3 regions of the Janthinobacterium sp. SUN176 genome follow, and region 1 is predicted to be linked to each of the others. Evidence: predicted binding sites of a transcription regulator. Region 1 holds the regulator's gene; each other region holds the start of a gene.

Region 1 (4,211 bases):
AGCTGCTTGCTGATGGCCAGGCCCAGGCCCGTGCCGCCGAAGCGCCGCGTGATGCTCTGGTCGCCCTGGGAAAACGCGGCAAACAGCTGCTGTTGCTGCAGTTCCGTCATGCCGATGCCCGTGTCGCGCACCTCGAAGCGCAGCCAGGCGCGGCCGCTCTCGCTCTCGGCCAGGCTGACGGCCACCACCACTTCGCCGCTCTCCGTGAACTTGATGGCGTTGCCGGCCAGGTTGACGAGGATTTGCTGCAGGCGCTGGGCGTCGCCCACGAGGCGCCGCGGCACGTCGGGCTCGACGGCGATGGCCAGTTCCAGCTCCTTTTCGCCCGCATTCATCGTCATCGTCGTGGCCAGGGTATTCATGACTTCGTCGAGGTCGAATTCGACGGGCGACAATTCCATGCGCCGTGCCTCGATCTTCGAATAGTCGAGCACGTCGTTGAGGATGCCCAGCAGCGACTGGCCCGCCACGCGCACCATGGTCAGATACTTGCGCTGTTCCGTGTCGAGTCTGGTATTGCCCAGCAAATACACCATGCCCAGCACGGCATTGAGGGGCGTGCGGATTTCATGGCTCATGTTGGCCACGAAATCGCTCTTCGCGCGGTTGGCCGCCTCGGCCCGGTCGCGTTCCTGTTCCAGCTCCGCCGCGCGCGATTCGAGTTCCTGCTGCAGACGGTCGCGTTCGCTCATCAGGCCGTTGAACGCTTCCGTCAGTTCGCCGATTTCGTCGCGCTGCTGCACCGGCACGGGCGTGAAGCGGCTGCCGCTGGTGCGCAGGGCTTGCAGGGTGTCGCGCAGGCGCACCAGCGGCGACAGCAGGCGCACGGTGACCCAGCCCAGCACGAAGGCGGCCAGCAGCGAGGCGAGGATGCTCCACAGCACCAGCCGGTACAGCACGCCATCGAACGGTTCGAAGGCATCTTCGACGGGGAGCGAGGCGGCCAGCAGCCAGTTCACGGATTTCAGGCGCTTGAAGCTGTTGACGGCCGTGATGCCGCGGCTGTTGGTGCTGACCATGCTGCCTTCGCCATCTTCCTTCAGCAGCCGGGTGGTCGTCAGGTTGGCGTTCGGCTGGCGCGGTTGCAGCAGCCGGCTGGTATCGGGATGCAGCACGTAGCGCGGCACGGCGCCGCGCGTGAGGATGAAGTAATAGCCGCTCTTGCCGATCTTTTCCGAGCGCAGGCGGCCCAGCAGGTTGTCCTTGTACAGGCGCAGCACGCCGATCACGACGCCGGCCACCTGGCCATCGGCGGCCAGCACGGGCGCCACCATCTGCACGATGGGCATGCCGCTCGACTTGCCCAGCATCGGTTCGGTGATCATGGGCTGGCGCGTGCGCAGGACGGTCTGGAAATACTCGCGCTCGGCGACGTTGATGCCGGCGCGCCCCGCTACTTCCGGCATGTCGGCCACGACGGCGCCATGCGCGTCGAGCACCAGCACGTCATCGAACAGCACCAGCATCGAGCGGCGCGAATAGTATTCGCGCAATTGGGCGGGCCGGGCGATCAATTCCGGCGGCTGCTGCCTGGCCGTCAGGGTGACGATCTGCAGCAGCATGCCCAGCTTGTCGTCGAGTTCGGCGGCGGTGCGGCTGATCAGGGACGATTGCTGGCTCAGCAGTACTCGGGTGAAGTCGTCGCGCATGTGCTGCACCTGGATCATGGTGACCAGCGCGATCATGGCGATCGAGGTCAGGCTGGTGGCCAGCGCGACTTTTGCTTTAATGCCGAGAGGCTTCATGATTTCCTTTTCAGTACCGGGCGGCACAGGCGGCAGATAATGCTGTCAGGAATTTTCCTATCAATGCCCCAGCTTGGCAAGCGCCGCCGCGCAAATTGCCCGCCCCGTACGGGCTTTTGACGATGTTGCCATATAATTAAAGGCTGGACGTCGTTTATTCGCCGAATTTACGGTGAAATTGGCATACGGCAACCCTGTATGCGGCTGTATGCAGTAAACTTGTTGTTGCATTTTCTAAAAGGTACCGACATGACTGAAGCGCTACTCACTCCAACCTTGCCCACCGTGAACGTGGAGGCGTTGCGTGCGCGATGCTCGACCTGCAGCATGCATCAATTGTGCCTGCCGATGGGCCTCGATGTGGGCGACATGGACAGGCTGGATCAGATCATCGGCCGCCGCCGCAAGATCGTGCGCGGCGCCTCGCTGTTCCGTATCGGCGACTCGTTCCAGAACCTGTATGCGATCCGCCTGGGGCATTTCAAGACGTACCAGATCAATCCGGGCGGCGAAGAGCAGGTGACGGGCTTCCAGATGGCGGGTGAACTGCTGGGCATGGACGCCATCAGCGCCGACCGCCACCACTGTAATGCGGTGGCGCTGGAAGACAGCGAAGTGTGTGAAATCCCGTTTTCCAGCCTGGAACAATTGCTGGGCAACATGCCGACCCTGCTGCGCCATTTCCACCGCATGATGAGCCAGGAAATCACGCGCGAGCAAAGCGTCATGTTGCTTTTGGGTAACATGCAGGCGACGCAGCGCTTTGCCGCCTTCATCGTCAACCTGGCGTCGCGCTATGAAGCGCGCGGCTATTCGGGCAGCAATTTCCAGCTGCGCATGTCGCGCGAGGAAATCGGCAACTACCTGGGCCTGACCATCGAGAGCGTCAGCCGCCTGCTGTCGAAGTTCAAGAAGGAAGGCTGGCTGCGCGTCTCGAACCGGGAAATTGAAATCCTGCAGCCGGCCAAGCTGAAAGCCATTACGGCCGGCACGGACGTCTGCAAGTAACAGCACCGTCAAAACCTGCTGCGCGTCGCGCTTTGCGGCTTGCGATGCTCGCTGTGCTATAGCACAGCTGCGCTTCTCAACCACAAATCACTGCCGCTCGCTACGGTTTTCCCGGCGCTGTACGTTATAGCTCTTCATCCGCATGCAGCGCGATGCTGCGCTGCAGGGGCCAGGTCCAGATGCCGGACAGGCGCCACTCGCGTTTGTCGTTTTCCACCAGCACTTGCCAGCGGCTGCGCTCGAGCATCGGCAGCGCTACGGAAAAATTGCCGGCTGCGTCGGGCTGCACCAGCACCTTGATATCCTTTTCCGGCAGGGTCGCATGCGCCAGGTGCAGCTGCAAAGGCGCTTGATAGGCCTTGCCGAAGCTGTGCACGGAACCGGTCAGGCGCGCTGCAGCGACGTCATACGACAGGCGCGTATCCATCGCCAGGTCGCTGGCGATCGTGTCGCGCTTCAAATCCTGGTTGATCGCCTTGCCCTGCTTGTAATAATCGCCCACCACCAGCGCATCGGGCTGCGTAAACGCGATATAGCCCATGAAGCTGCCGACGACCACGGACAGGCCGGGGCCGATCATCAGCAGCCATGGCCAGCGATGCTTGTACCACGGTGCAACGGGTGCTTGCAGTTTCAGACTGTCGGACATGATATTTCTCCTGTTTAATCAGCCAGTCCCCGCATGGGGACCGGCCTTCCTGCAACTTCGTGGCGGCGGCGAGGGCACCCGGTCCCCGTCCGCCTTTCCTTGTTAACGCGGCACGATGAATACCGCGCTTTCACGCACATGCAGCGATGGGTCGTCCAGCGATTGCAATTCGATCGCAATCTTGTTCGAGCCCTTCTCTCCCACGCCGTGCGGCACGCGCAGGCGGATCGGCCAACCCAGCGTTTCCGTCGGCTGCAAGGTCACTTCTTCGCGCGTCAGCAAGGTCAGGCCCGGCAAGCCGGAAGCGCTGATTTTGAAATGCTGGCTTTGCTCCGACGTGTTCATGATCTGCAGGCGGTAGACGTTTTCGATCATGCCGTCTTCCACTTCGCGTCCCATGGAACCGCGGTCGCGGATCACGTCCATTTTCAGAGGCGTGCGCAGGGCCAGCGAAGTACACACGGCGATGATGATCAGGGCCAGGATGGAAGTGTAGATCAAGACGCGCGGGCGCATGGCGCGCTGGCGTATCTGCTTCGAATTGAAGTTGTTTTCCATCGCATGGTCGGTACTGTAGCGTACCAGTCCCCGTGGCCGGTCGACTTTGTCCATCACGCTGTTGCAGGCATCGACGCAAGCGGCGCAACCGATGCATTCATACTGCAGGCCGTTACGGATATCGATGCCGGTCGGACACACCTGCACGCACAGGGTACAGTCGATGCAATCGCCCAGCTTGTCGTTGTTGCCGGCCTTCTTGCTCATGGCGCCACGTGGTTCACCGCGCTTGGCATCGTAGGTGATGATCA
Region 2 (4,211 bases), on a different contig from region 1:
TGTCGGCGTGGGAATCCTTGCGGATGTTCAGCTCGATGGATTGGGCATCGTCGGCGCGCAGCACCTCGATCGCGCCGGCGTCGAATTGCTGGCTGATTTTAATGGTCATGAGTGTTCCTGATAAAAACGTATGGGTTTTGCATCGTGTGCAATGGCGCGATGATACCTGTTTTGCGGTGGACTTTGTGCTGGCGCAAACGATGATGGACGCGCTTTGCTAACGTGATAGCTTAGACACGGGGAGGCCATCATGGATGACAACGGCAAACACATACGCGAACTGGAAAAGAAAATCAGCGCCCTCAGCGACGCCCTGGCGCACCTGGGCAAGGGCACGACCTTGCAGGAATTGCTGCGCATCATACGTTTCCCCGGCTATACGACGCCGGCCGAATTCACCTTTAACGTCGCCATCCTCGACACCATGCTGGTGCAGGCCAATGCGCTGGAAAAGCTGGGGCAGGATTTATTGGCAGGGGCGAAACAGGTGGTCGCAAAACAGTGAGCGCAGGCACTGACGTATTCCTGAATGCCTGAAAAATGGCCAGGGCCAGGGCCGCAGACAGTGCGAATGGACGCCCAGGCCCTGCAACATCGTCATGGACGTGTTGTCAGGTGTTCAGGCCGCCGAAACGTTCGTAGAACCACGGCTCCACATCGGGCGCCTGCGCATCTTCGCGCCGCAAGGTGGCCAGGATATGTTCCTCGGCCGCCGCGTACGTGATGCGGTACAGGTCGCGGGCCAGCGCATACGCCTGCGTGCCGGGCCACGGTTCGGGCAGCAGTTCGACGGGCAGTTGCGGGTCGTGCAATTGCACGCGGCGGTAGGCGTGCGTCAGCAGCGAGCGGATCACGAACGCTTGCTCCGCATCGAACACGGGTGCTTCTTGCAGCAAGGTCAGCAGCGGTTGGAAGCTGGCGATGAATTTTTCGTAGCCAGCCATCACTTCCGACAAGTCCCAGCAGTCGCCCACCATGTCGCGCAGGGGGCGCGTGCTGACACCTGGCAACTCCGTGGTGTGGCAGACATACAGCTTGCCCTGCACCTCGTTGCGCACGAGGATATCTTCCAGCGCCTCCGTATTGCTGGCAGGATGGCCAAAGATGCCAGGCGAGATCAAGCCATAGCCAGCCCACAATAATTCCTTGCGCAGCGCCCCCCGCTCGGCGGCGCCGATGCTGCCGGCCGGCCCGATCACCAGGGTCCAGCTGCCATCCCAGTGCACGACCAGCGGCGCATAGATGCGGCGATAGGCGCGCTCGAAGCGGGCCAGCGCCTCCGGGCGTATCGTATAGGCGCTGCGGCGGCCGTCGCGCTGCGAGCTGAGCCAGCCTTCCTGCGCCAGGCGGAACACGCTGGTGCGCAATAAACGGTCATTCACGCCAAACGGCGCCAGCAGTTCGATCAGGCTGCCCAGCCAGATGGCGCCGCCACGCGGCACGATGGCGTCGCCAAAGATGGTCATCACCAGGGACTTCGAGCGCGGTGGGTCGCTTTCCAGGAAATCGGCTATCCATGCCGTGCAGCGGGTGTTCTTCATGTGGTTCCGGTCTGGCCGTGTTGCGGTCGGTTCAATAAAAGCAGCAGTTTACTTGGCTGCGCGGGTAGCGCGGCAATAATTTGCCGGAAGCGCTGGTGGCGCTCCGCAGTGTTTTCTCATAAGCAATATCATACGCACAAAAAAGCTGCACAAGATACGAATTTTTAAAATGATTCATATCAAGTGTATGCAAATCGTTTTTTGTATCGTATTATCTGTTCATCGCACCGCGTTGCTGCGCAAAATCAAAGACATGGGAGACAGATCATGTACGCACAAATGGTTGAAACCGGCCTCAAGAACGTTCGTTCCCTCGACGACATGGGTCAAGAAGAGCGCGCTTTCCAGGCGCGCATCGACGAAGGCATCAAGATCGAGGCCAAGGACTGGATGCCGGATGCTTACCGCAAGACCCTGATCCGCCAGATTTCGCAGCACGCGCACTCGGAAATCGTCGGCCAATTGCCTGAAGGCAACTGGGTCACGCGCGCGCCCACCCTGAAACGCAAGTCCATCCTGCTGGCCAAGATCCAGGACGAAGCCGGTCACGGCCTGTACCTGTATAGCGCCGCGGAAACCTTGGGCGTGTCGCGTGACGACTTGCTGGCCGCCTTGCATTCGGGCAAAGCCAAGTATTCCAGCATCTTTAACTATCCGACCCTGTCGTGGGCCGACATGGGCGCCATCGGCTGGCTGGTCGACGGCTCTGCCATCATCAACCAGATTCCCCTGTGCCGCTGCTCGTACGGCCCGTATGCGCGCGCCATGATCCGCGTCTGCAAGGAAGAATCGTTCCATGCGCGCCAGGGCTACGACATCATGATGTCGCTGTGCAAGGGCACGCCCGCGCAGAAAGCCATGGCGCAGGATGCCTTGAACCGCTGGTGGTGGCCGTCGCTGATGATGTTCGGCCCGTCCGACGCCGCCTCCGTCAACAGCGCTCAGTCGGCGCAATGGCGCATCAAGCTGTTCTCGAACGACGAATTGCGCCAGCGCATGGTCGATCAGACCGTGCCGCAAATCGAATACCTGGGCCTGACCGTGCCCGATCCCGACCTGAAATTCAATGCGGAAACGGGCCACTATGAATTCGGCGAGATCGACTGGTCCGAGTTCAACAATGTCCTGAAGGGCAATGGCCCATGCAACCGCGAACGCCTGCAAACGCGCGTGAAAGCGTATGAAGACGGCGAATGGTTCCGCGATGCCTTGGTCGCGTATGCAGACAAGCAAGCTGCTAACAAAGCGGCAGCGTAAATACATAAGACAGATAGGGGATAGCAACATGAGCAAAGAATGGCCTTTGTGGGAAGTTTTCATCCGCAGCCAGCACGGCCTGGCGCACAAGCATGTGGGCAGCCTGCACGCTTCCGACGCCACTATGGCGGTCAACCATGCGCGCGACGTCTACACGCGCCGCAATGAAGGCGTGAGCATCTGGGTGGTGCGCGCGGCCGATATCGTCGCCAGCAGCCCCGGCGACAAGGGCGCCCTGTTCGAACCGTCGAACAGCAAGGTGTACCGCCATCCCACCTTCTTCCCGATGCCGGAAGAAGTCAAGAATCTGTGATGGGAGCGCCTGCAATGGATGACAAGGTCAATTACCTCCTGCGCCTGGGCGACAACGCCCTGATCCTCAGCCAGCAGCTGTCGCAGCTGTGCGGCAAGGGCCCGGCGTTGGAAGAGGACATGGCGCTGACCAACGTGGCGCTGGACTTGCTGGGCCAGACGCGTTTGTGGTTCAGCTATGCGGCCGAACTGGAAAACGCGGGCCGCGACGAGGACGACATCGCCTTTTTGCGCGACGCCCACGATTTCAAAAATTGCCTGCTGGTCGAGCAGCCGAACGGCAATTACGCCGACACGATGATGCGCCAGTTCTTCTTCGACAGCTGGCACTATTTCCAGCTGCTGGAACTGACGAAATCGACGGATGCGCGCATCGTCGAAGTGGCGCAAAAGTCGATCAAGGAAGTGACGTATCACCTGCGCCGCAGCGGTGACCTGATCGTGCGCCTGGGCGACGGCACGGCGGACAGCCACGCGAAAACGCAGGCCGCCGCCGACAAGCTGTGGATGTACACGGGCGAGATGTTCAAGTACGACGCCGTCGACCAGGCCATGGTCGCCGCCGGCATCGCGCCGCCATCCGACATCCTGCGTCAGGCGTTTCTGGAACACGTGGCCGAGATCTTCGCCGAAGCGACGCTGGCCATGCCGGCGCCCGACGCCTGGATGCAAAAAGGCGGCAAGCAGGGCACGCACACGGAACACCTGGGCTTTATTCTGGCCGAGATGCAGTTCCTGCAGCGCGCCTATCCCGGGGCGGAGTGGTAATGAACACGGCCGCGGCAGCGCTGGACGCCGCCCAGGTCTGGGCCTGGCTGGGCGACGTGCCAGACCCGGAAATCCCCGTCATTTCGGTGGTGGACCTGGGCATCGTGCGCGCCGTCGAAGTCACCGGCGGCGACGCCTGTACCGTGACGATCACGCCCACGTATTCGGGCTGCCCTGCCATGCAGGTGATCGCCGACGCCGTCACGGATGCCTTGCGCAGCCATGGCGTGGACAAGGTGACGCTGGTGAACCAGCTGGCGCCCGCCTGGACGACGGACTGGATGAGCGAGACGGGCAAGGCCAAGCTGAAAGGCTATGGCATCGCTCCGCCGC
Region 3 (4,211 bases), on a different contig from region 1:
TCATCGTGCAAAAAACAGCGTCAGGCAAGGCGGTGCGGGGCCGCCCCGCCGGCTCTTGAAGGCGCGCTCAAGTGTACAAATTGATGTCGAGCGCCACCACCACGCGCCGCATCTGGTTGGCAAACGTGATGTTGCCGCCGCCGGCAAACAGCAGGCCGACGGGATTGCGCTGCTGGTTCCAGGTCCAGATGGACGAGCCGGAATCGCCGCCCGCGCTGAACGCCCCGCTGACGCCCGTGATGGCGATCTGGTCCTGGAACAGCGCGATCCTGCCGCCGCCGTAATTGACGTTGATGGTGGCACCCAGGCCCGTGATGCGGCCCTGCGTCAATTGCGTCGTGCGGCCGGACTTGCCGACCATCATGCCCAGTGCGGGTGCCACGAGCGCATTGCTGATGCGGAAGTACGCGGGCACGCCGCCGCTCAGGTAGACCAGTTCGGGACGCACCCTGTCTGGCCAGGCCCAGCCGGTGGCGCAATCGACAAAGTTGACGCCGCCGCTGAAATTGATGGGCACGAAACGCTCGAGCACGGCGACCTGGTCTTGCGGGCAGCGGCCGCCGTCGATGGGGCCAGGCTGCACGATGCAATCGTTGAACACGCCGCCGTTGGAATTGGCCAGCACGTGATTATTGCTAAGAATCATCAGGCGGCTGTTGCGCGGCGCGCTGCGCCCCACGGCCAGGCAGCCGATGGTGCCGGCCGTGATGCGGAAATGCCCGACCGACACGCCGCCCGGCGCGGGGCGCAGGCGGAAACGGTGGGGCTGCGCATCGATCACGCCCGTGACGACGATGTTGACGGGCACCTTGTCGCTGGCCACGGCGCGCACGCCCATGGCCCCCACGATGGCAGCCTTGGCCCGGTCGACGGAAGTGGGCTCGGCCACGTACAGGGTCAGTGCCGGCAAGCCCGGCTCGCCGGACGAGCTGTCGCTGGCGCCCTCGCCCAGGCCGATGGACACGCCCTGGATATTGCCGCTGTCGCTGAAGGCGTCGGCCGCGCGCGCGCCGCCCGCTTGCGCGATGCTTTGCCGCATGCCATCCTCGATGCTGCGCTTGATTTCCAGCAATTCCATGCTGACACCGCTCAGGGCGTCGGGCACATCCGCGACGGACGCGCTCTCGATCGTATTGTCGTCTTCGCCGGGGATGGAAAACTGGCCGACGGCCTCTTCATCATCCGCGCTCTGTCCCCTGCCGCTGCTGCCGGGCGGGGCGCTGAAACCATTCTCGTTGCCTATCATCGTGTTCTCCTCGTGGGTCGCCGCAAGCTTCCAGTGTGGACGCGCTGCGCGGGCCGGTATTGATCTGGATTGAACCGCGCGGATGCCAGGCTGCCCTGCCCCAATGGGGGCCAGCGAGTACAAAAATAGTTCCCTCGTCAAGGTTGAGCGGGATCAGGCGTGCGGGCAGAGGCGCCGCCGTATACTTGGCCGACAGGCTGGAACCGGGCCTGCTCCACGGCAGCAACGCCAGCAACAGCAAGGATGGGGAAACAATGACGAGCCCTGCAATAACGAGCCCTGGTATGACACGCCAATCCGACGACGCCCCTGCGGTAGCGGCCTCAGCCGGCGCCAATACAGCCGCCGACAATACGACGGACGCCGGTGGCGCGGCCCAGCATGCGGGTTTCGTGCACGGCATGGCGGCCTGGGCGGAAAAACACCGCATCACGCCCTGGCGCGGCAGTTTTGCCGACTTCCTCGAGCAAATCCTGCCCGGCCGCGCCGCACTGCTGACGCGCAGCGCGCACCGGTACCTGTGGGACATGATGCGCTGGAATGGCCAGACCGACGGCAACGGACGCTTCCGCTGCCGCCTGTTCGACGACGAGCTGTTCGGCATCGACGAGGCGATCGACCGGGTCGCCGCCTACTTCAAGGCGGCCGCCGCCGGCTCCGAAGTGGGCCGCCGCATGTTGCTGTTGCTTGGCCCGCCATCGGGCGGCAAGTCGACCATGGTGATCCTGCTCAAGCGGGGCCTGGAAGAGTACAGCCACAGCAGCGAAGGCGCGCTGTACGGCATCGCCGGCTGTCCCGTGCACGAATCGCCGCTGCACCTGGTGCCGCACAGCATGCGCGCCGACTTTCGCGCCAGCTATGATGCCGAGCTGCAGGGCGAACTGTGCCCACATTGCCGCGCCCGCCTGGAAGAGCAGTATGCGGGCGACTTCCTGCGCATGCCCGTCGAGCGCATCCATTTGTCCGAGGCGGGCCGCTGCGGCATCGGCACGTATGCGCCGCACGATCCCACGACGGCCGACCTGGCCGACCTGGTCGGTTCCGTCGACCTGTCGAAAGTGGCGCAATACGGCGACGAAGGCGATCCGCGCGCCTGGTCGTGGTCCGGCGCCGTGTATGCGGCCAGCCGCGGCATGCTGGAAATGATCGAAATCCTCAAGGTCAAGCGGGAATTCCTCTACTTGCTGCTGACCTTGACGCAGGAAAAGAATGTCAAGGTGTCGCGCTTCCCCCTGATCTACCTCGACGAAACCATCCTCGCGCACACGAATCTGGCCGAATTCCGCAAATTCCTGCAAGAAAGCGAAAACGAGGCGCTGCTCGACCGCATGGTCATCGTGCAAGTGCCCTATACGCTCAATTACCGCGAAGAAGCGCGCATTTACCGCAAGCTAATCCTGGCGGCCGCGCCCGCCTTCCGCGACGTTCACCTCGATCCGCACGTGCTGCATGCGGCGGCCGTGTTTGCCATCCTCAGCCGCATGCCCGAGGGCGAGGACAAGGAGGCCGAGCTGGTCAAGAAACTGCGCATCTACGCGAACGAAGATGTCGACGACTTGCAGCCGGCCGACCTGCGCCGCATGCGCGAGCGCGACAAGTCGCCCGACGAGGGCCTGTCGGGCGTGTCGCCCCGCTTCGTCATCAATGCCCTGTCGCACGCCATCATTTCCGCCCAGCGCAACAGCCTGTCCACCATGGACGTGCTGCTGGCCCTGAAAGACGGCATCGAAAACGATGCGCGCATCGAACCGCGGCGCAAGCGCAAATGGGTCGATTACCTGGTGCTCACGCGCAAGGATTTCTATAACCGCTGGGTCAAGGCCGACGTGCACAAGGCCTTGTTCGTATCATTCGAGCAAGAAGCGCAAGACTTGCTGAACAAATATCTCGATGAAGTCGAAGCCATGCTCGACAACCGCCAGATCCGCGATCCCATCACCAGCGAAGAGCGCCGTCCCGACGAGCGCTTCCTGCGCGCCGTGGAAGAGAAAATCCACATCAGCGACTCGGGCAAGCAATCTTTCCGGCAAGAAGTGGTGCGCAAGGCCATGAGCGCCTTCAAGCGGGGCGAAGCGTTTGGCCTGGCCAGCCATGCGCCATTGCACGACGCCATCCAGCAATACCTGTTCGAGCAGCGGCGCGACGTGCTGCGCCTCGTCGGCTCGGCCAAGCGGCCCGACGACGACGTGCGGGCCAGGATATCCGCCGTCGAGCAGCGCCTGGTCGACGAATACGGCTATGACGCCCATAGCGCGCGCGAAGCGCTCAACTACGTGACCACCTTGCTGGCGCAGGAATAGCCATGGCCGCCACCACGACGCCAGGCAGCGGCACACAGGATGGCCATCCGGCCTGGGGGGATTCCACGGAACCCGCAGGCACCGCGGACCCCGCCGCCACGGCCGGCTCCGCCGGTTCCTCCGGCGCGGCGGCGGCGGGTGGCGCGCCAGCCCTGGCCCGGCCCTGGTACGCGCTGTTCTCGCGCGGCGCGCGCGACTGGCTGCGCCACAACCAGAAAGTGCGCGAAGCCGTGCAGGCGCACTTGCCCGAGCTGGTCGCCACGCCCGACCTGATCGACGGACCGCAGCAGCGCACGGTGCAAGTGCCCATGCGCCTGCTCGAACATGCGCGTTTCCGCCTGGCGCCCGCGCGCAGCAGCTTGGGCGCGGGCCAGGGTGACGGCCAGCCCGGCGATATCCTGCGCCCGGCCCGGCCCGCCGCCACTGGCGGGGCCGGCACGCAAGGTGACGGCGGCGATGGCGAGGGGGCCGTGCGCCTGCTGCTGGAGTTTCCCATCGACGACATACTCGACTGGCTGTGGGACGCCTTCGAATTGCCGCACCTGACGCCACGCCACCTGGGCGCCATCGACGACGTGCGGCTCGTGCGTAGCGGCCTGGACCGGCATGGCGCCCGTTCGCGGCTGGACCGGCGGCGCACCGTCAAGGAAGCCATCAAGCGGCGC

Evidence for each region. Region 1 encodes FNR, which switches genes on or off when oxygen is low (the NO sensors DNR and NnrR bind a similar motif). Its sites were predicted from a motif close to TTGATNNNNATCAA; they were not measured.
Region 2: paaA (1,2-phenylacetyl-CoA epoxidase subunit PaaA) is a predicted target of FNR. The motif match lies at 1,711-1,724, and genes of this name have one in related genera.
Region 3: O3299_RS06545 (serine protein kinase) is a predicted target of FNR. The motif match lies at 1,306-1,319, and genes of this name have one in related genera.

Annotation. Positions count from the first base shown of each region.
Region 1 is NZ_JAPWIA010000002.1:67,853-72,063, reverse strand. It holds gene O3299_RS19635 (response regulator) at 1-1,745, opposite strand, end outside; gene fnr (fumarate/nitrate reduction transcriptional regulator Fnr) at 1,995-2,753, shown strand; gene O3299_RS19625 (FixH family protein) at 2,878-3,402, opposite strand; gene ccoG (cytochrome c oxidase accessory protein CcoG) at 3,505-4,211, opposite strand, start outside.
Region 2 is NZ_JAPWIA010000001.1:3,884,708-3,888,918, reverse strand. It holds gene O3299_RS17555 (M14-type cytosolic carboxypeptidase) at 1-109, opposite strand, end outside; gene O3299_RS17550 (hypothetical protein) at 251-505, shown strand; gene paaX (phenylacetic acid degradation operon negative regulatory protein PaaX) at 612-1,541, opposite strand; gene paaA (1,2-phenylacetyl-CoA epoxidase subunit PaaA) at 1,809-2,798, shown strand; gene paaB (1,2-phenylacetyl-CoA epoxidase subunit PaaB) at 2,827-3,111, shown strand; gene paaC (1,2-phenylacetyl-CoA epoxidase subunit PaaC) at 3,126-3,878, shown strand; gene paaD (1,2-phenylacetyl-CoA epoxidase subunit PaaD) at 3,878-4,211, shown strand, end outside.
Region 3 is NZ_JAPWIA010000001.1:1,474,511-1,478,721, reverse strand. It holds gene O3299_RS06550 (hypothetical protein) at 68-1,246, opposite strand; gene O3299_RS06545 (serine protein kinase) at 1,531-3,546, shown strand; gene O3299_RS06540 (DUF444 family protein) at 3,549-4,211, shown strand, end outside.